3 regions of the Streptomyces sp. 351MFTsu5.1 genome follow, and region 3 is predicted to be linked to each of the others. Evidence: riboswitches for the same ligand, from Rfam matches in the RefSeq annotation. Region 3 holds a riboswitch; each other region holds the start of a gene.
What was found. A riboswitch is a leader RNA that binds a small molecule or an ion and turns the genes downstream of it on or off. The one in region 3 is predicted to bind cobalamin.
Positions count from the first base shown of each region.

Region 1: it holds a riboswitch for cobalamin, as region 3 does, so the genes downstream of both, H295_RS0105450 (HoxN/HupN/NixA family nickel/cobalt transporter) here and H295_RS0138875 (cobalamin biosynthesis protein) in region 3, are expected to answer to the same signal.
Region 2: it holds a riboswitch for cobalamin, as region 3 does, so the genes downstream of both, H295_RS0108380 (ABC transporter substrate-binding protein) here and H295_RS0138875 (cobalamin biosynthesis protein) in region 3, are expected to answer to the same signal.

Region 1 is NZ_KB911776.1:438,704-445,008, reverse strand. It holds gene H295_RS0105470 (LAETG motif-containing sortase-dependent surface protein) at 1-127, shown strand, start outside; gene H295_RS0105465 (hypothetical protein) at 265-480, shown strand; gene H295_RS0105460 (hypothetical protein) at 525-743, shown strand; gene H295_RS0105455 (ArsR/SmtB family transcription factor) at 889-1,236, opposite strand; cobalamin riboswitch at 1,317-1,506, shown strand; gene H295_RS0105450 (HoxN/HupN/NixA family nickel/cobalt transporter) at 1,533-2,669, shown strand; gene H295_RS0105445 (nucleoside hydrolase) at 2,686-3,648, opposite strand; gene thrS (threonine--tRNA ligase) at 3,716-4,951, opposite strand; gene H295_RS0105435 (hypothetical protein) at 5,156-5,725, opposite strand; gene H295_RS0105430 (MerR family transcriptional regulator) at 5,822-6,305, shown strand, end outside.
Region 2 is NZ_KB911777.1:393,841-400,145, reverse strand. It holds gene H295_RS0108390 (PrpF domain-containing protein) at 1-818, shown strand, start outside; gene dctA (C4-dicarboxylate transporter DctA) at 815-2,278, shown strand; cobalamin riboswitch at 2,429-2,605, shown strand; gene H295_RS0108380 (ABC transporter substrate-binding protein) at 2,659-3,708, shown strand; gene H295_RS0108375 (FecCD family ABC transporter permease) at 3,705-4,718, shown strand; gene H295_RS0108370 (ABC transporter ATP-binding protein) at 4,715-5,515, shown strand; gene H295_RS42915 (lysophospholipid acyltransferase family protein) at 5,605-6,279, opposite strand.
Region 3 is NZ_KB911800.1:72,854-79,158, forward strand. It holds gene H295_RS0138860 (class II aldolase/adducin family protein) at 112-798, opposite strand; gene H295_RS0138865 (inorganic phosphate transporter) at 975-2,228, shown strand; gene H295_RS0138870 (hypothetical protein) at 2,258-2,479, shown strand; cobalamin riboswitch at 2,610-2,753, shown strand; gene H295_RS0138875 (cobalamin biosynthesis protein) at 2,851-3,795, shown strand; gene H295_RS0138880 (cobyric acid synthase) at 3,792-5,300, shown strand; gene cobN (cobaltochelatase subunit CobN) at 5,297-6,305, shown strand, end outside.

The DNA.
Region 1 (6,305 bases), on a different contig from region 3:
TGACAACCTCGCCGAGACCGGCGCCAGCAGCAACACGCCGCTGATCGCGGGCGGCGCGGCGGTGCTGCTCGCGGGTGGCGCGGGCATCGTCCTGGCGACGCGCCGCCGCAAGGCCACGCGCGCCTGACCCGTCCTCCGAAGGGGTCGTCCCACCGGTTCACCGGTGCGGGCGGCCCCTTCGGCGTGTCCGGGGCCGGACGGTGCGCACGTACCTGGAGACGACGGCCCTGGCCCATAAAATCGAACACATGATTGAATCCGGGCATGCGATCGTTCCCCGACGACCTCGCCCGGACGCAGCGGGAGTGGAGCGCCACGTACCAGCGCCTCGCCGAGCACCCCGGCCGCACCGAGCTGCGCCGACGCCTGTACCGGCTGTCGACCGAGCTGTTCTTCCATCCCCACTGGGAGCGGCGGCGCCCACGCCCCGCCGAGTGGTGGGAGCTGCGCGACCAGGCGAGGGGACGGCTCGACCGATGACGGACCGAAGTGCGGGACCGTACACCGCGGACGATCCTGAAGACATGTCCGGCCCGATCCGAGTGATCGTCCACCCGCCGTCCCCCACCGGCGGCCGCCGCGTACGCGTGGACGGCGAGATCCTGGGCCTCGCCCACAACCTGGCCGACGTGGCCGAATTCCTCCGCCGAGCGGGCCTGGAGATCGACGCGGCGGAGGTCGCGCAGTCGAGCTGGATCGACTGGCGCGGCGTGGGCCCGGAACGGTGGGGACCGGAGGGGTGAAGCGGGCTGCCGGCCGGCTCGCTCACCCGCGACGCGTGGCCGTCGCCCAGACCGCGGACACCGGCGTCGCAGACACCCGAAGCACAGACACCCGTATCTCCGGCCTCCGCCCCCGCCCCCGCCCCCGCGACGACCGGCCGCCCCGCTAGGACACCTGCTTCAACAACCCCCGTACCGCCTCGTCCACCACCCGGTACCGCACCACCCGCCCCTCCTTCTCCCCCGCCACGACCCCGGCCGCGCGCAGCAGCCGTAGCGCCTGCGAGACGGCCGGGTCGTTCATGCCCGTGGCGATCGCGAGGTCGGAGACCGCGAGCGGGCCGGTGCGGTGCAGGGCGAGGAGGAGGGAGAGGCGGTTGGGGTCGGCGAGAAGGGCGAAACGGTCGGACCAGGTGCGGACGTCGTCCGGGTCGCCGATCGCGGCGATGGCGTCGCACACCCGGTGTCCGTCGATGGTGCGGCGGTCGGCTCGGTCGGCCGGGACGAGGTGCATGGGCTCATCCTCGCAGGCGCCCCTGTGTGATCTTCCATACCTGCGCAGGTGCGCAGCTATGCAGGGGAGGCCGGCACCCCCTACGGTGGGCGGGCCGTGGTGCTCGGGAAGCCGGTGACGACCCCTCAAAGGTCCAGACCGGCGCGGCCCTCGCCACTGTGATCGGGAAGTGTCCGTGCCGTCGAAGCCACTGGTCGTACGACTGGGAAGGCAGGCGCGGACACGCACGACCCGTAAGCCAGGAGACCGGCCACGGCACGTCAGGAACTGATCCACGAGGTGTTGGAGCTGACCGTATGACCGAGCCTGCCCTGTCCAAGGCCACGCCCCCCGCCACCGGTGCCAGTACCGGAACCGGTACCGGTGCCGCCCCCGGCTTCCGCTGGCGGCGCGAGGACACCCTCAAGACCGCCGGACTGCTCGCGGTGATCACCGCCCTGCACGTCGTCGCGTTCGGCATCCTCTTCCTGCTCGTCGTCCCCGCCCACTACGAGGTCGGCACCAAGGCCTTCGGCGTCGGACTCGGCATCACCGCCTACACCCTGGGCATGCGGCACGCCTTCGACGCCGACCACATCGCCGCGATCGACAACACCACCCGCAAGCTGATGGCCGACGGCAAGCGGCCGGTGTCCGTGGGGTTCTGGTTCGCCCTCGGGCACTCCAGCGTCGTCGTCCTGCTCGCCGCGCTCATCGCGGGCGGCACCCAGCTGGCCGGCAAGGTCATGAACGAGGGCTCCAGCACCCACCAGGTGCTCGGCTTCCTCGGTACGACGATCTCCGGCACCTTCCTCTACCTCATCGCCGCCCTCAACCTGGTCGCCCTGGTGGGCATCCTGAAGGTCTTCCGGGCGATGCGGGCGGGGTCGTACGACGAGAAGCAGCTGGAACAGCACCTGGACTCGCGGGGCTTCATGAACCGGATCCTCGGGCGGCTCACCAAGTCCATCACCCGGCCGGGGCAGATGTACCCGCTGGGCTTCCTGTTCGGGCTCGGCTTCGACACGGCCACCGAGGTCACGCTGATGGTGATGGCCGGTTCGGGCGCGGCCGCCGGACTCCCCTGGTACGCGATCCTCTGCCTGCCCCTGCTCTTCGCCGCCGGCATGAGCCTGTTCGACACCCTCGACGGCACTTTCATGAACTTCGCCTACCAGTGGGCCTTCTCCAACCCGGTGCGCAAGGTGTTCTACAACCTCGCCATCACCGGACTGTCCATCGCGGTCGCCTTCTTCATCGGCACGATCGAGCTGGTCGGCGTCCTGCACGACAAGTTCGACCTCACCGACGCCCTCACCACCTGGATCGCCGACATCGACCTCGACAACGTCGGGTACGTCATCGTCGGTCTGTTCGTGGTGGTGTGGGGGGGGGCGATCGCCTACTGGCGGCTCGCGAAGGTGGAGCAGCGGTGGGGCGTCAGCAGCTCCTGAGGGACCGCAACAGGCCCTAGGCGCCCTCCACCGCCGTCAGCCACAGCTTCACGTACCGCTCCACGTCCACGCCCAACCCGACGTCCACCAGGGTCACTTCGCGCTCGCCGTCGTGGATCTCGGACTCTCCGGGGCGGCGACGGCGGTCGACGACGGTCTGGCCGCGGGTCGGGCCCGGGGCCAGGCTCACCTCCACCGGCAGGAGTTCGGTGGTCAGTCCGTCGGGGTCGACGACCGCGCAGACCGCGCCCGCGTCGCCGAGCCCGCCGGTGGGGGTGGGGTCGCCGGTACTGGCCGGGTCGCGGTGGGCGAGGAGTTCACCGGCCATGCGCAGACTGGGCTCCGTGCTCGCCCGCAGCCGCTGTACGTCGGCGGCGGGGACGACGACCCGCTCGAAGACGTCGAGGCCGTACATCGTGATCGGCACGCCCGCGGTGAGCAGGACGGCGGCCGCCTCGGGGTCGTGCCAGACGTTGAACTCCGCGACCGGCGTGGCGTTCCCGGTCGCCACGGCCCCGCCCATGAACACGATCCGCTCGATGTTGCGCACCACCTCGGGGTGGGTGCGCAGCAGCAGCGCGATGTTGGTGAGCGGCGCGGTGGGGATGAGGGTGACCGGCCGGGGCGAGGCGAGGATCTCCCGCCGGAGCAGGGTCACCGCGTCCACGTCCACCGCCACCCGGGTCGGCGCGGGCAGCCCCAGGTCGCCCATCCCGTCGAGGCCGTGCACGTGCTGCGCGGTGCGCACCGGCTCGATCAGCGGCCGCTCGGCACCCCGGGCGACCGGGATGTCCCCGGCCCCGGCCTGCTCCAGCACGGTCAGGGTGTTGCGGACGACGCCGTCGACGTCGGTGTTCCCGGCGACACAGGTGACCGCGCGCAGGTCGATGCCGGGATGCCGTACGGCGAACAACAGGGCCAGGGCGTCGTCGACACCCGTGTCGCAGTCGATGATCACCGGAATGGGCTGACCGGTCACGGCGGGGTCCTTTCCCTCACTGGCGTACGTGTACGTCGCTGACGTGTGCCGGCGTACGGCACCGACCTTACGCAGCCGCCCAGAGTTCAGTCCCGCGATCAGCGGCCCGTGCGCCGATCCGCGCCAGCAGCTCGGCCACCGGCACGGCTCCCGGCCTGCGCCCGCCCCGCAGCCGTACGGCCGCTAGGTCGCCGTCGGCCTCCCGCTCCCCGATCACCGCCAGGTACGGCACGAGCCGCGCGGCACGGACCCGGGCACCGAGGGTCCCGTCGCCACAGCCGGACAGCTCGGCCCGGACACCGCGCGCCCGGGCCCGCCGTACGACGTCGAGGGCCCGCTCCTCCTGCCCGTCGCCCACCGGCAGCACCGCGAGCTGCACGGGCGCGAGCCAGACGGGAAAGGCACCGGCGTGCGCCTCGACGAGATGAGCCACCGCCCGCTCCACACTCCCGATGATGCTGCGGTGGACCATGACCGGCCGGTGTTTCCTCCCGTCGCTGCCGACGTAGTGAAGGCCGAACCGCTCGGGCTGGTGGAAGTCGATCTGGACGGTGGAGAGGGTGGACTCACGGCCGGCGGGGTCGGTGACCTGGACGTCGATCTTGGGCCCGTAGAACGCGGCCTCGCCCTCGACGGCCTCGTGGTCGACCCCGTCCAGGACCTCTTCGAGCAGACCGGTGGCGCGGCGCCACAGCTCCGGGTCGGCAACGTACTTGCCCCCGCCGTCCTGGCCTCCCCCCGGCAGGGAGAGCCGGTACCGGCTTGCCCGGATGCCGAGGTCGTCGTAGGCCCGCCGGATGAGCCCGAGGGCGGCGCGGGCCTCGGCCACGGCCTGGTCCGGGGTGCAGAAGATGTGGGCGTCGTTGAGCTGGATGGACCGCACGCGGGTGAGACCGCCGAGCACCCCGGACGGCTCGGAGCGGTACATGGCCCCCAACTCGGCCATCCGCAGCGGAAGTTCGCGGTAACTGTGCGACCGGGACCGGTAGATGAGGGCGTGGTGCGGGCAGAGACTGGGCCGCAGCACGACCTCCTCCCCCTCGCCGCCTCCCATCCGCATGGGCGGGAACATGTCGTCGCTGTAGTGGTCCCAGTGCCCGGAGATCTCGTACAGCTCCCGCTTGCCGAGCACGGGCGAGTACACGTGCCGGTACCCGGCCCCCAGCTCGACCTCCCGGACGTACTCCTCCAGCACATGCCGCACGACGGCCCCGTCGGGCAACCAGTACGGCAGCCCCGCGCCCATCAGCGGGTCGGTGTCGAACAGACCGAGCTCTCGGCCGAGACGGCGGTGGTCGTCCATGGGTCTCTCCCTCACTCACAGGGGGCGAGGGAACCCGGCGGCCACAACGAACGCCCGGGGCACTCGCCCCGGGGCTTCGGACTGCGTCAGCGGTCAGCGCGCCGGGGGTGATCCGGCGTCGTCGTGATGGACGGGAGTGCTTGAGCGCGCTGCATGGGGTGAGGGTAGGGGGTGGCGGGGGAGCGGGGCGAAGGGTTTTTGGCCTCAGCCGGGTCGGATCGTCTCGGGTGGGGCGAAGGTCTCCACGTCCGTACGGAACACGTCCTGGCCCGGGCCGGCCGGAGCGACGAGGACGACGAAGTCGGGCAGAGCGGTGGCCGAGGGAGCCCCGTCGTCGTCGACGCCGCAGAACTCGTCCTCCCAGGCGATCAGGTGGATCACCACCGAGTACCGCCCCGCGGGCAGCTCGAACTGAACGATCTCGGGCCACGCCTGCGCACCCACCGCCTCGATACCACTGAGCCACACCCGCCCCGACGACGAGAAGAGGTAGGCGTCCGAGCTGAGGAGCCCGTGCGCACGCTCCCGTTCCGTCAGCCGAGCAGGCCGGCCGGGGCTGCCGAAGCGCACCAGGACCGCGAAGGCACCGTCGCTCCGGATGCTGAGGGGTACCAGGGAGCCCGCCCGGATGTACCGCCGGACGTCCTCGTCCGCACCGAGCCGGAGGTCCCATGTGTCCTGGTCCACGACATCGGTGAAGCTCTCCGGATCCCACAGAGCGAGCATCCCGGCATCGGTCGCCACGGTCTCGGCAGGGCGGGGCAAAGGAGTCACGGCGGAATCCTGCCACGCACGGGAACAGCCCCTCGCCGGCGGACCAAGTAGCTTCTTGACCCTCACACCGTGTCAGGCGGTCAGCTCGGAGACATCATGTTCACCATCGGAGACTTCGCCCGGCACGGCCGCGTCTCGGTCCGGATGCTGCGTCACTACGACGCGACCGGACTGCTGCGACCGGCTCACGTCGACCCCGCCAGCGGCTATCGCCACTACACCGCTGCCCAGCTCGCCCGTCTCAACCGGATCATCGCGCTCAAGGACCTCGGATTCACGCTCCAGCAGGTGCGGGACATCGTGGACGAGAAGCTCGGTACCGAGGAACTGCGCGGCATGCTGCGACTGCGGCGGGCCGAACTGGAGACCGCGATGGCCGCCGCGGCGGCACGGCTGGTCCAGGTCGAGGCGAGACTCCGAGCGATCGAGAGCGAGGGGCACATGCCCACGAACGACGTTGTGATCAAGAGCGTCCCTGCCGTCCGGGTGGCGGAACTGACCGCGACGGCGGCGAGTTTCGAGCCCGAGGACATCGGCCCGGTCATCGGACCGCTCTACGACGAGCTGTTCCGGCGCCTGG
Region 2 (6,305 bases), on a different contig from region 3:
CCCTGTACGCCGTCCACCACCACCTGGTGCCTCTCGGACCGGAGTCGACCACCGTACGGATGCTCAACATCAACACCGGGGCCCGGCTCAGCGGCACCATCCCCACCCCGGGCGGGACCGCCCCCGACGCGGGGACGGCCCGGGTGCCGGGCACCGCCGCACTCGGCGTGCCGGTGCTCCTCGGCTTCGAGGACCCCGCCGGTACGTCGACCGGCCGGGCCCTGCCGACCGGCCACGCCCTGGACACGCTGACCGGGGCCACCGGCACCGTCGAGGCCTCCCTGGTCGACGCCGGCGCCCCGGCGGCGCTGTTCGAGGCCAAGGCGTTCGGCCTCGACGGCACCGAGTCCCTCGCCGACTTCGCCACGGCGGTGCCCGCCCTCACCGTGCTGCGCCGGCAGGCCGCCCTGGCCATGGGGCTGGTCAAGGAGAGCGACCCCGTCAGCCACGCCGTCCCGAAGGTCGGAGTGGTCGCCCGCCCTGTCACTTACCGCACCACCGATGGCACCCTCGTCCCACAGGACGAGTACGACCTGGCCGTGCGCATGGTCTCCATGCACGCGCCCCACCCGGCGATCGGTCTCACCTCGGCCGTAGCCCTGGCCACCGCTGCCGCCATCCCCGGCACCCTCGCCCACCGCGTCGCCCGGCAGACCGCCGACGGCTCGCTGCGGCTGGGCACCCCGGCCGGTGTCATCACCGCCCGAGCCGTCCCCGCGAAGGAGGGTGCGTCCCCCACGGTGCTGCTGCACCGCGCCGCCCGCCGCATCGCCCGAGCCGAACTCCTCGTTCCCGTCCTGGAAGGACGCCCCGCATGAGCCGCAACGACGCCGCCCCGGGTACCGTCGACGCACCACCGAGCCGCCTGCGCGGTCTGCTGTCCCTGCTCTACGTCCAGTGCCTGATCGGCGTCCTGGCCGGGGCCGCCGTCGGCGCGCTGTGGCCGTCGTTCGGAGCCGACCTCAAACCGCTGGGCGACGGGTTCATCGCGCTGGTCCGCATGATGATCGCGCCCGTCATCTTCTGTACCGTCGTCCACGGCATCGCCTCCATGGGCAACGCCCGTGCCGTCGGCCGGGTCAGCCTCAAGGCGCTCATCTACTTCGAGGTCCTGACGACCGTCGCCATGGTGATCGGGCTGGTCGTGGTGAACGTCGTCCAGCCCGGCAGCGGGCTGCACGTCGACCCCTCGACCCTGTCGACCAAGGGGCTGCCGCCGGAGGCGACCGCGAGCCACGAGAGCGTTTCCGCGTTCCTGCTCGCCATGATCCCGGACACCCTGCTCAGCGCGCTGACCGGCCACGAGATCCTGCCCGTGCTGTTGGTCTCGGTGCTGTTCGGCTTCGGCCTGAACGCCGCGGGCGAGGCGGGCGCGGGGATCATCCAGGGCATCGAGAAGCTCTCCAGGGTCCTGTTCACGCTGATCCGCTGGATCATGCGGCTGGCCCCCATCGGCGCCTTCGGCTCCATGGCCTTCACCATCGGCAACTACGGCCTGGACACCCTGCGCCACCTCTTCCTGCTGGTCGGCTCCTTCTGGCTCACCGCCCTGTTCTTCGTCCTGGTCGTGCTCGGCACCGTCATGCGCCTCAACGGCCTGCGCCTGCTGCCCTTCCTCCGCTACATCAAGGAAGAGCTGCTGATCGTGCTGGGCACCTCGTCCTCCGAGCCGGTGCTGCCCCGCATGATGGCCAAGCTCCAGCACGCCGGTGCCTCGAAGCCGGTGGTCGGGATCACGCTGCCCGCCGGGTACTCCTTCAACCTCGACGGCACCGCCATCTACCTGACCATGGGCTCGGTCTTCCTCGCCCAGGCCCTCGGCATCGACCTCAGCCTCACCCAGCAGCTGTCCATGCTCGCCGTCATGCTGCTGACCTCCAAGGGCGCGGCCGGGGTGACCGGTTCCGGCTTCATCGCCCTCGCGGCCACTCTCAGCGCCGTACCGCATGTGCCCGTCGCCGCGCTGGCCCTGATCTTCGGCATCGACCGGTTCATGTCCGAGGCCCGCGCCCTGACCAGCGTCGTCGGCAACGGCGTCGCCACCCTCGCGGTCGCCAAGTGGGAGGGACAACTCGACGAGGAACGCGCCAGGGCCGTGCTGCGCGGCGAGATCCCGTACACCTCCACGCCGTCCGGAGCACAGCCCGAACCGGCGTCCGACCCGCAGGCCGGGGCGCCCGAGGACACGGACCCGAAGGCCGCGGCCGGTGGGGCCGGGGACACCGACCCGAAGGTGGCGGCAGGGGCGGGCCGTGAGCCGGTGCCAGCCGCCGGCTGACCCACCCCGCACCGCCGGTCCGGAGCACGCGCTCCGGACCGGCTCTTTCGCGGGTGACGGCTGTCGCGCCTCGGAGTACGGCACACGCGGACGCCCCACGATCGTGCCGTACCCCGTCACGGACCGCAGCGTCCGAGCATGCGACGGGCTTGGTAGCCTCGTCGGGCCAGTCGAGCCACATCCGAGGCCAGGGAATCCGGTGCGAATCCGGAACTGACGCGCAGCGGTGAGGGGGACGGGCGGGGCACGACGCCACTGGGAGACCGGGAAGGCGTCCCGTCCGGACGAACCCGAGTCCGAAGACCTGCTGGCACCTCCGCGCCCCGGCGCGGGGGACGTCCGTAGGCCAGGCTCCGCGTAAGAGCCCCGACTCCTAAGGCATGCCCGTGCTCCGCACCCCCGTCCTGCTCCGTACCCCGGCGCTCCTGCTCGTGTCAGCCCTGCTGCTCACCGCGTGCGGTGCGTCCGACGCGAACGACCCGAAGTCGCAGGAGGCCGCCGCCGGTTACCCGGTGACCCTCGACAACTGCCGTCGCGAGATCACCCTGACGTCGGCCCCGAAGCGGGCCGTCTCCCTCAACCAGGGCTCCACCGAGATCCTGCTGTCCCTCGGCCTCGCCAACCGGACGGCGGGTACGGCGACTTGGACCGACCCGGTGATGAAGGGCCTGGAGAAGGCCAACGCCTCCGTGCCGCGCCTCGCCGACAACAACCCCTCCTTCGAGAAGGTCCTGGACGCCCGGCCCGACTTCGTCACGGCCTCGTTCGTCTCCACCCTCGGCAGGGGCGGGGTCGCCACCCGCGAGCAGTTCGAGAAGCTCGGGGTGCCGACGTACGTCTCGCCCTCCGACTGCTCCGCGGGCAAGGACAACGCCGGCGGCGGCGACGGGTCGCGCAGCGAACCGCTCACCCTCGACGTCGTCTACGGCGAAATACGCGACCTCGCCCGCGCGTTCGGTGTCGAGGAGCGCGGCGAGAGGCTCGTCGCCTCGCTGAAGAAGCGGGTGAGCACGGCCACCGCCGGGATCGACGCCTCGGACGTCTCCCTGATGTACTGGTTCGCCAACTCCCAGTCGCCCTACCTCGCCGGCTGCTGCGGCGCGCCGGGTGCCATCACCCGTGCGGTCGGTTCGCGGAACGCCTTCGCCGACACCCACGACGAGTGGCCCCAGATCAACTGGGAGACGGTCGCGGACCGCGACCCCGACGTCATCGTGATCGGCGACCTGACCCGCAAGCAGCAGACCGCGGAGACCGCCGAGGCGAAGATCCGGTTCCTGGAGACCAACCCCGCCACCCGCAACCTGACCGCCGTGCGCAAGAAGCGCTACGTCCTGCTGTCCGGCCAGGCCATGAACCCGTCCGTCCGCACGGTCGAGGGCATCGAGAAGGTGGCGGCGGGACTGCGGGACTTCGGACTCGCCAAGTGACCCTCCGTACACCGCTGTTGGCCGGCGGGGGCCTGGTCGCGCTGCTCGCGTCGATCGCCGTCGCCGTGACGATCGGACCGGCGGACATCTCGACAGGGGACGTGTGGGCCGCCGTCGCGGCCCATCTCGGCGTCGGCGACGGCACGTCGGCGCCGCTGCGGGACGGCATCGTCTGGGATCTGCGCATGCCGCGCACGCTGCTTGCCGCCGTGTGCGGGGCCGGGTTCGCGGTCTGTGGGGCGGTGATGCAGTCGCTGCTGCGCAATCCGCTCGCCGACCCCTTCGTCCTCGGTGTCTCCTCCGGGGCGTCCACGGGAGCGGTCGCCGTGGTCGTGCTGGGAGTGGGCGGGGGAGTGGTGTCCCTGTCGGCGGGCGCCTTCCTCGGCGCGCTGCTCTCCTTCGCCCTGGTCCTCCTGCTCAGCCACACCCTCGGCGGCAGCACCGACCGGGTGGTGCTGTCCGGGGTGGCCGCGATGCAGCTGTTCTCCGCGCTGACCTCGTTCGTCGTCCTGACCTCCGCCGACGCGGAGACCACCCGGGGCGTGCTGTTCTGGCTGCTGGGCTCGCTCGCCGGCGCCGACTGGGGCCAGGTGCTGCTCTGTTCGGGCGTCCTGGCGGGGGTCCTCGTCGTGTGCCTCGGGTACGCCCGTACGCTCGACGCGTTCGCCTTCGGTGACGAGGCCGCCGCCGGACTCGGGGTCCGGGTCGCCCGTACCCGCATGGTCCTGCTCTGCGCGACCGCGCTGCTCACCGCCGCCCTGGTCAGCTGTGCGGGGGCGATCGGCTTCGTCGGCCTGGTCCTCCCGCACGCCACCCGTGCCCTCACCGGCGCGGGCCACGCCCGCCTCCTGCCCGTCACCGCGCTGACGGGCGCCGTGTTCCTGGTCTGGGTGGACACGCTGGCCCGTACCGTCCTCGACCCCCAGGAGGTCCCGGTGGGCGTGGTGACGTCCCTCATCGGCGTGCCCGCGTTCGTGGCCGTGCTCTACCGCGGAAGGAGAAGGGTGTGACCGGCCTGCACGCGGACCGTGTCGTACGGCGCCTCGCCGACCGGCTCGTGGTCGACGGCGTCACCCTCGCTCTGCGTCCCGGGGAGACGGTCGGACTGCTGGGCCCCAACGGGTCCGGGAAATCAACGTTGTTGAGGCTGCTGGCCGGGGTCCTCGCGCCCACCGCCGGAGTCGTGGCCCTCGACGGACGCCCGCTGCCGGAGGTCGGCCGACGCGCCACCGCCCGCCGGATCGCCACCGTCGAGCAGCATGCCGACACCGGGACCGAACTGACCGTCCAGGACGTCGTGGCCCTGGGCCGCATCCCGCACCGGCGTGCCTGGACCCCGCCGACGGCGGCCGACGCCGCGGCCGTCACCGAGGCGCTGGCCCGCACCGGCCTGACCGACCGGGCCGCCCAGTCCTGGCACACCCTGTCCGGTGGCGAACGCCAACGCGCCCAGATCGCCCGCGCGCTCGCCCAGCAACCCCGCGAGCTGCTCCTCGACGAACCCACCAACCACCTCGACATCCAGCACCAGTTGGATCTGCTGACCCTTGTGGTGAGCCTTCCGGTCACCACCGTGATCGCCCTGCACGACCTCAACCTCGCCGCGATGTACTGCGACCGCCTCCTCGTCCTGCGAGAGGGCCGTGCGGTGGCCGAGGGCACACCGGCCGAGGTCCTGACACCCGCCCTCATCGAACAGGTCTACGGCGTCCGGGCCGAGGTCACCCATGACCCCGGCCACCCCTCGATCCGCTTCCTGCGTCCAGCGGCCCCGGACCGACTCCTGCCGACCACAGGAAGGGGGTGACGGACGACGTCCCGACCGCGAACTGAGCCAGTGCAGACTCTCAAGGAGGGGCAAATTCAAGGGGGGTAGACCTCGGCTCCGCGCCGGTCCTACGACGAGCGGCAGTCGTGTGACCGATGGGACGTCACCTGGTCGACCGCCTGCCGCCAGGCCCGCTGGACGGCGGTGTGCAGGTGTGCGGTGGCGTCGGGGAGGTCGCCGGTGAGGTGGATGGGGTCGGCCACGTGGACGTGCAGGGCCGGGCGACGCAGCGGTGCGGTCAGCAGGCCGCCGATCTGCTTCGGCACGCTGCCGGAGATGATCCGTCGGGCCCCGGCGTGCCCGAGCGGGACGACGGGGGCGCCGGTGGCGAGTGCGAGACGGGCGACGCCGGTGCGCAGGGATGCGGGGGCGCGGTCGGCGGAGTCCCGGCGCCGTGGGATGCGGCCCTCGGGGTAGATCACCACGACCCGGCCGTCGGCGAGTGCCTGGGACGCGAGATCGAGTGCCGCGGCCGCCTGCCGGCTCCCACGGTGAACCGGTATGTGGCCTTCCCTGCTGAGGAGTCGGCCCAGGACGGGGACTCTCCAGAGTCCGGCGGCGGCAAGGACGACGGGCTCGGTGCCCAGACCGCGCAGCGCGGTCAGGACGACGCCGGGATCGATCAGCGCGGTGTGGTTGGGCGCCACCACGCTGCCGGGGGCGATCGTGCCGACCGTACCGGTGGTCACGGACAGCCGGCCGAGGACGGGGACCACGGTGCGGGCGAGGGTGGTGAGAAGCACGAGCTGCCGTTCCTTCGGTGTGGCGG
Region 3 (6,305 bases):
AGTTTCGCGGGGTTGGATGGGTTGGGCCAGTGGGCGGGGGTCGTCCGGTTGTCTGCGGGTTCGGTGGGGGCGGGCGTTCTGCGCAGTTCCCCGCGCCCCCGTAGGCGATCGTCAGCCCCGCTGCCCGTACCCCCGCAAGCGCTCCCCCGCCTCCCTCACCTGTTCCTCCGTCAGCAGGTGGGGGCTCAGGTCCGGTACCGAGCGGGCCGTGAGCCAGAGGTGGGACATCCATTCCAGTTGGGCCGTGCGGTCGTACGCCTGGGACAGGCTCGCGCCGTATGCAATCGTGCCGTGGTTCTGGAGGAGGCAGGCGGTGCGGCCGCTGAGGGCTCGGAGCATGTTCTCGGCCAGCTCGTCGGTGCCGTAGGTGGCGTAGGGGGCGACCCGGACGGGGCCGCCGAGCGCGCCGGTCATGTAGTGGATCGCCGGGAGCTCGGGGACGAGGGTGGAGACGGCCGTGGCGTGCACGGCGTGGGTGTGGACGATCGCGCGGGCGTCGGTGCTGCGGTAGACCGCGAGGTGCATGGGGAGTTCGCTGGTGGGGACCAGGGTGCCGAGGACCTGGTGGCCCTGGAGGTCGACGCCCGTCAGGTCGGCCGGTGTGAGGCGGTCGTAGGGGACGCCGGACGGGGTGACGAGAACCGTGTTCCCGACCCGGACCGAGACGTTGCCGGAGGTGCCGACGACCAGTCCGTCGGAGACCGTCCGGCGGGCCGTGTCGACCAGCTCGGCCCAGGCCTCCGCCTCCTGCTGTCCGCTGCCCTGTACGTTGCGCGGTTCGTGCTGTTCCTCAGCCATGCCGTGATCCTGCCAGCCCCTGGCTCCGGGACGGATGGGTCGCGCGGGGGCCGCGGGGCCGGGCCCGGCAATCGCCTGAGATTACGGTCACCGTGCGGCCTGCCTCAGTTCATCTTCCGTTCACTCAGGTTACTTACCTTCAACATGCCAATGACCTCGAACGATTGCCTGGGTAAATGGAAAACTTCTCGCTGATCCTCGCGATTGTGGTTGTGACCGCACTCGCGTTCGATTTCACGAACGGTTTTCACGACACCGCCAACGCGATGGCCACCACCATCTCGACCGGTGCGCTCAAGCCCAAGGTCGCGGTGGCCATGTCCGCCGTGCTGAACCTTGTGGGCGCCTTCCTCTCCGTGGAGGTCGCGAACACGATCTCCAAGGGTCTCGTCGACGAGACCGGCATCCGTCCCGAGGTCATCTTCGCCGCCCTGGTCGGCGCGATCCTCTGGAACCTGCTGACCTGGCTGGTGGGCCTGCCCTCCAGTTCCTCGCACGCCCTCATGGGCGGCCTGATCGGCGCCACCATCGCCTCGGCGGGCTTCGGCGCGGTGCACGGTGACGCGCTCGTCACCAAGGTTCTGATCCCCGCGGTCGCCGCCCCGATCGTCGCGGGCGTCGCCGCCATGCTGGCCACGCGGTTCTCCTACTCGCTGGGCAAGAAGGCCGACGGCAAGGCCGCCGCGAAGGGCTACCGCGGCGGTCAGATCGCCTCGGCCGGCCTGGTCTCGCTGGCCCACGGCACCAACGACGCGCAGAAGACGATGGGCATCATCACCCTCGCCCTGGTCGCCGGCGGCGCCGTCGCCCCCGACTCGGACCCGCCCACCTGGGTCATCCTCTCCGCGGGCCTGGCCATCGCGCTCGGCACGTACATCGGCGGCTGGCGGATCATCCGCACCATGGGCAAGGGCCTGACCGAGCTCGAGCCGCAGCAGGGCTTCGCCGCCCAGACCAGCGCGGCCACCGCCATCCTGGCCTCCTCCCACCTCGGCTTCTCCCTGTCCACCACGCACGTCGTCTCCGGTTCGGTGATGGGCGCGGGCCTCGGCCGCAAGGGCGGGGTCGTGCGGTGGTCCACGGCCACCCGGATGTTCGTGGCCTGGGGGCTCACCCTCCCGGCGGCGGCCCTGGTCGGCGCGCTCGCCGAGTCCGTCACCGGTCTCGGTGACTGGGGCACCGCGGTCGTGGCGCTCTTCCTCGTCGCCTCCAGCGCGGCGATCTGGAAGATCTCGCGCCGCGAGGTGGTGGACGCGTCCAACGTCAACGCGACCGACGAGCCGGCCGGTGTGGTGACGCAGGCGATCGCCGCCGTGACCCCGCCGCCCGCGGGCACCGTGACCGAGGGCCTCACCGCCACGATCCCGGCCCCGCCCACCGCCGCGGAAGCCACCGCCACGGAAACGGCCGCCCCGCCGGCCGCCGTCTGAGCCCGCACCAGTCCTAAGGAAGCCTCACCATGAAGATCGACTGGGAAGCCCTCGGCTCCGTCTTCGGCGTCAGCCTCGTCGTCACCGTGGGCCTCGTGGCCCTGTTCACCCTCGGCATCATGGGCCTCTCCCGCCAGGAGCGGGCCACCGCCCAGGGCGGCTCGGCCGCTCTCGCGGTCACCGGCGCCTACGCCTGCTTCGCGGCCTGCGCGGCGGCGGTGGCGTACGGGATCTATCTGATCGTGGCCTGACGACACCTCGTCACCCGACGGCCGGGTGGGCACGGAACCCCGAGTTCTGCGCCCGCCCGGCCGTCCCCGTGTGACCCGTGGTGTGGGGTTCTGCACACTCCCCCGTCGCAGGTCAACAGCAAGTTGACGGGTCTCGAAGGCCCGTGGTGGACTGCCGGAGCCATTTACGGCAGCAGGAGAGGAAGCCGGTGCGAATCCGGCGCGGTCCCGCCACTGTCACCGGGGTAGACACCCCCGGGAGCCAGGAACTCTCGCCGCCGGACTCGTCGAACCAGGGCGTGGACACCCTGAGTGAGGACATGACGCGATGCTCGCCTGCCGATCCACCAGCGGTACCAGGCACCTGAACGACCCTGCGATCGGCTGACCCGGTGCGTGCCGATCGCGTTTTCGCGTACGGCGCCGCCGCCGGTCTGATCGGTGACCTCCTGCTCGGTGACCCGCGTCGCGGGCACCCGGTCGCCGTGTTCGGGCGGGCCGCGGGTGCTGTGGAGCGGGTGCTGTGGCGGGACCACCGGGGCTGGGGCGCGCTGCACACCGCCGTGTGCGTGGGCGGCGCGGTGGGGCTCGGGGCCGTGGCGCAGCATGCCGTACGTTCCTCCCGAACCGCCTCCGTCCTGCTCACCGGCGCTGCCACCTGGGCCGTGGTGGGCGGGACTTCACTGGCCCGCGAGGCGCGGCTCATCGGCCGGGCTCTGGAGGCCGGGGACGTCGAGGCGGCCCGGGAGCGGCTGCCGCATCTGTGCGGGCGGGACCCGCAGGCCCTCGACGCCGACGGGATCGCCCGGGCCGTCGTGGAGTCCGTCGCCGAGAACACCTCCGACGCCGTCGTGGGCGCGCTCGTGTGGGGTGCCGTGGGTGGGGTGCCGGGGCTGCTCGGGTTCCGGGCCGTCAACACGCTGGACGCCATGGTGGGTCACAAGTCGGTCCGCTACCGGCGCTTCGGGTGGGGTTCCGCGCGGCTCGACGACCTCGCCGGGTGGCCGGGGGCACGGCTGACCGCCGTACTGGCGACGGTCGCCGGGGCGGATCCGCGGGGTGCCCGGCGGGCGTGGCGTCAGGACGCCGGAAAGCATCCGAGCCCCAACGCCGGGCCCGTGGAGGCCTCTTTCGCGGGGGCGCTCGGGGTGCGGCTCGGCGGGACGCTCTCCTACGGGGGGCGCATCGAGCACCGGCCCGTGCTCAACGGGGACGGGCGCGCTGTGGCCTCGTACGACATCGAGCGTGCCGTGCGGCTGTCGCGGCGGGTCGGGCTGCTCGCGCTCGGCGCCGGTGCGGTCGCCGCACGGCTGATCCGGAAGGGACGTACGGCATGAGCGGGGGGCTTCTTGTCGCCGGCACCACCTCCGACGCGGGAAAGAGCGTCGTGACCGCCGGGATCTGCCGGTGGCTGGTGCGGCAGGGGGTGAAGGTCGCGCCGTTCAAGGCGCAGAACATGTCCCTCAACTCGTTCGTGACGAGGGAGGGTGCCGAGATCGGGCGGGCGCAGGCCATGCAGGCGCAGGCCTGCCGGGTCGAGCCGACCGCGCTGATGAATCCCGTGCTGCTCAAGCCCGGTGGGGAGCAGAGCAGTCAGGTCGTGCTGCTCGGCAAGCCCGTGGGCGAGCTGAGCGCGCGTGGCTATCACGGCGGGCGGCAGCAGAAGCTGCTCGGGACCGTGCTCGACTGCCTCGCCGAGTTGCGGGGCACGTATGACGCGGTGATCTGTGAGGGAGCCGGCAGTCCCGCCGAGATCAATCTGCGGCGGACCGACATCGTGAACATGGGCATCGCCCGTAATGCCCGCATTCCGGTTCTCGTCGTCGGTGACATCGACCGCGGCGGGGTCTTCGCCTCCTTCTTCGGGACCGTCGCGCTGCTCTCCCCCGAGGACCAGGCGCTGGTCGCCGGGTTCCTCGTCAACAAGTTCCGGGGGGATGTCTCGCTGCTGGAGCCGGGACTGGAGATGCTTCACGGGCTCACCGGGCGGCACACGTACGGCGTGCTGCCCTTCCGGCACGGGCTCGGCATCGACGAGGAGGACGGGCTGCGGGTGTCCCTGCGGGGCACCGTCCGGGAGTCCTCGGTGAGCCCTCCGGTGGGTGAGGACGTGCTGCGGGTCGCCGTCTGCGCGATCCCGCTGATGTCCAACTTCACCGACGTGGACGCCCTGGCCGCCGAACCGGGTGTCGTGGTGCGGTTCGTGGACCGGGCGGAGGAGCTGGCCGACGCCGACCTCGTCGTCGTCCCCGGCACCCGGGGAACCGTCCGCGCGCTGGAGTGGCTGCGGCAGCGGGGGCTCGCGGAGGCCATCTCGCGCAGGGTCGCCGAGGGGCGGCCCGTGCTCGGCATCTGCGGCGGGTTCCAGATCCTCGGCGAGCACATCGAGGACGAGGTCGAATCGCGCGCCGGCTCGGTCGACGGCCTCGGACTGCTGCCCGTCCGCGTGCGGTTCGCGCGGGAGAAGACCCTCACCCGGCCGGTCGGCGAGGCCCTCGGGGAGCCGGTCGAGGGGTACGAGATCCATCACGGGGTGGCCCAAGTAGGCGGCGGGGAAGCCTTCCTGGACGGCTGCCGGGTCGGCCAGACCTGGGGGACGCACTGGCACGGCTCCCTGGAGTCGGACGGGTTCCGACGGGCCTTCCTGCGGGAGGTGGCGGCCGCCGCGGGCCGCCGGTTCGTGCCCGCCCCCGACACCTCGTTCGCCGCGCTGCGCGAGGAGCAGCTCGACCGGCTCGGCGACCTGATCGAACAGCACGCGGACACGGACGCGCTGTGGCGGCTCATCGAGTCCGGCGCGCCGCAAGGACTGCCTTTCATTCCACCGGGAGCGCCCGCATGAGCACAGTGTTGTTGTTGTCGACCGCCGACACGGACCTGCTGGCGGCCCGGGCCGCCGGGGGTGCCGACTACCGGATCGGCAATCCGACCCGGGTGGATGTCGCGGAGGAGCTGCCGGCGCTGATCGAGGGCGCGGACATCGCCGTCGTACGGCTGCTCGGCGGCAAGCGGGCCTGGGAGGACGGGCTGGCCGCGCTGAAGGCGTCCGGCGTCCCGACCGTGCTGCTGGGCGGGGAGTCCGTGCCGGACGCCGAGCTGATGGCGGAGTCGTCGGTGCCGGCTGGTGTGGTGGCCGAGGCGCTCAAGTACCTCGTGGAGGGCGGGCCCGGGAACCTCACCGAACTCGCGCGGTTCCTCTCCGACACCGTGCTGCTGACGGGTGAGGGGTTCGTCGAGCCGCAGAAGATGCCGGAGTGGGGCATCCACGGCGACCGTCCGATCGACGCGGACCGTCCGACCGTCGGCGTGCTCTTCTACCGGGCTCATGAACTCAGCGGCAACACCGCCTTCGTGGACACCTTGTGCGATGCGATCGAGGCGGGGGGCGCCAACGCCCTTCCCGTGTTCTGCAGCTCGCTGCGGGGGGCGGACCTCGATCTCTACATGGTCCTCGACTCGGCCGACGCCCTGGTAACCACCGTCCTCGCCGCCGGCGGCACCCACGCCTCGCAGGCCTCGGCCGGCGGTGACGAGGAGGCATGGGACATCGGGGCGCTCGCAGACCTCAATGTGCCCGTCCTGCAAGGGCTTTGCCTCACGTCGTCCCGCGCGGTCTGGGACGAGTCCGACGCCGCCCTCTCCCCCATGGACGCGGCCATGCAGGTCGCGATCCCGGAGTTCGACGGGCGGCTGATCACCGTGCCGTTCTCCTTCAAGGAGCAGGGGCCCGACGACGTCCCGGTGTACGTGGCCGACCCGGAGCGGGCCGCACGGGTCGCCGGGATCGCCGTACGGCACGCGAAGCTGCGGCACAAGCCGAACGCCGAGAAGCGGCTGGCGCTGGTCT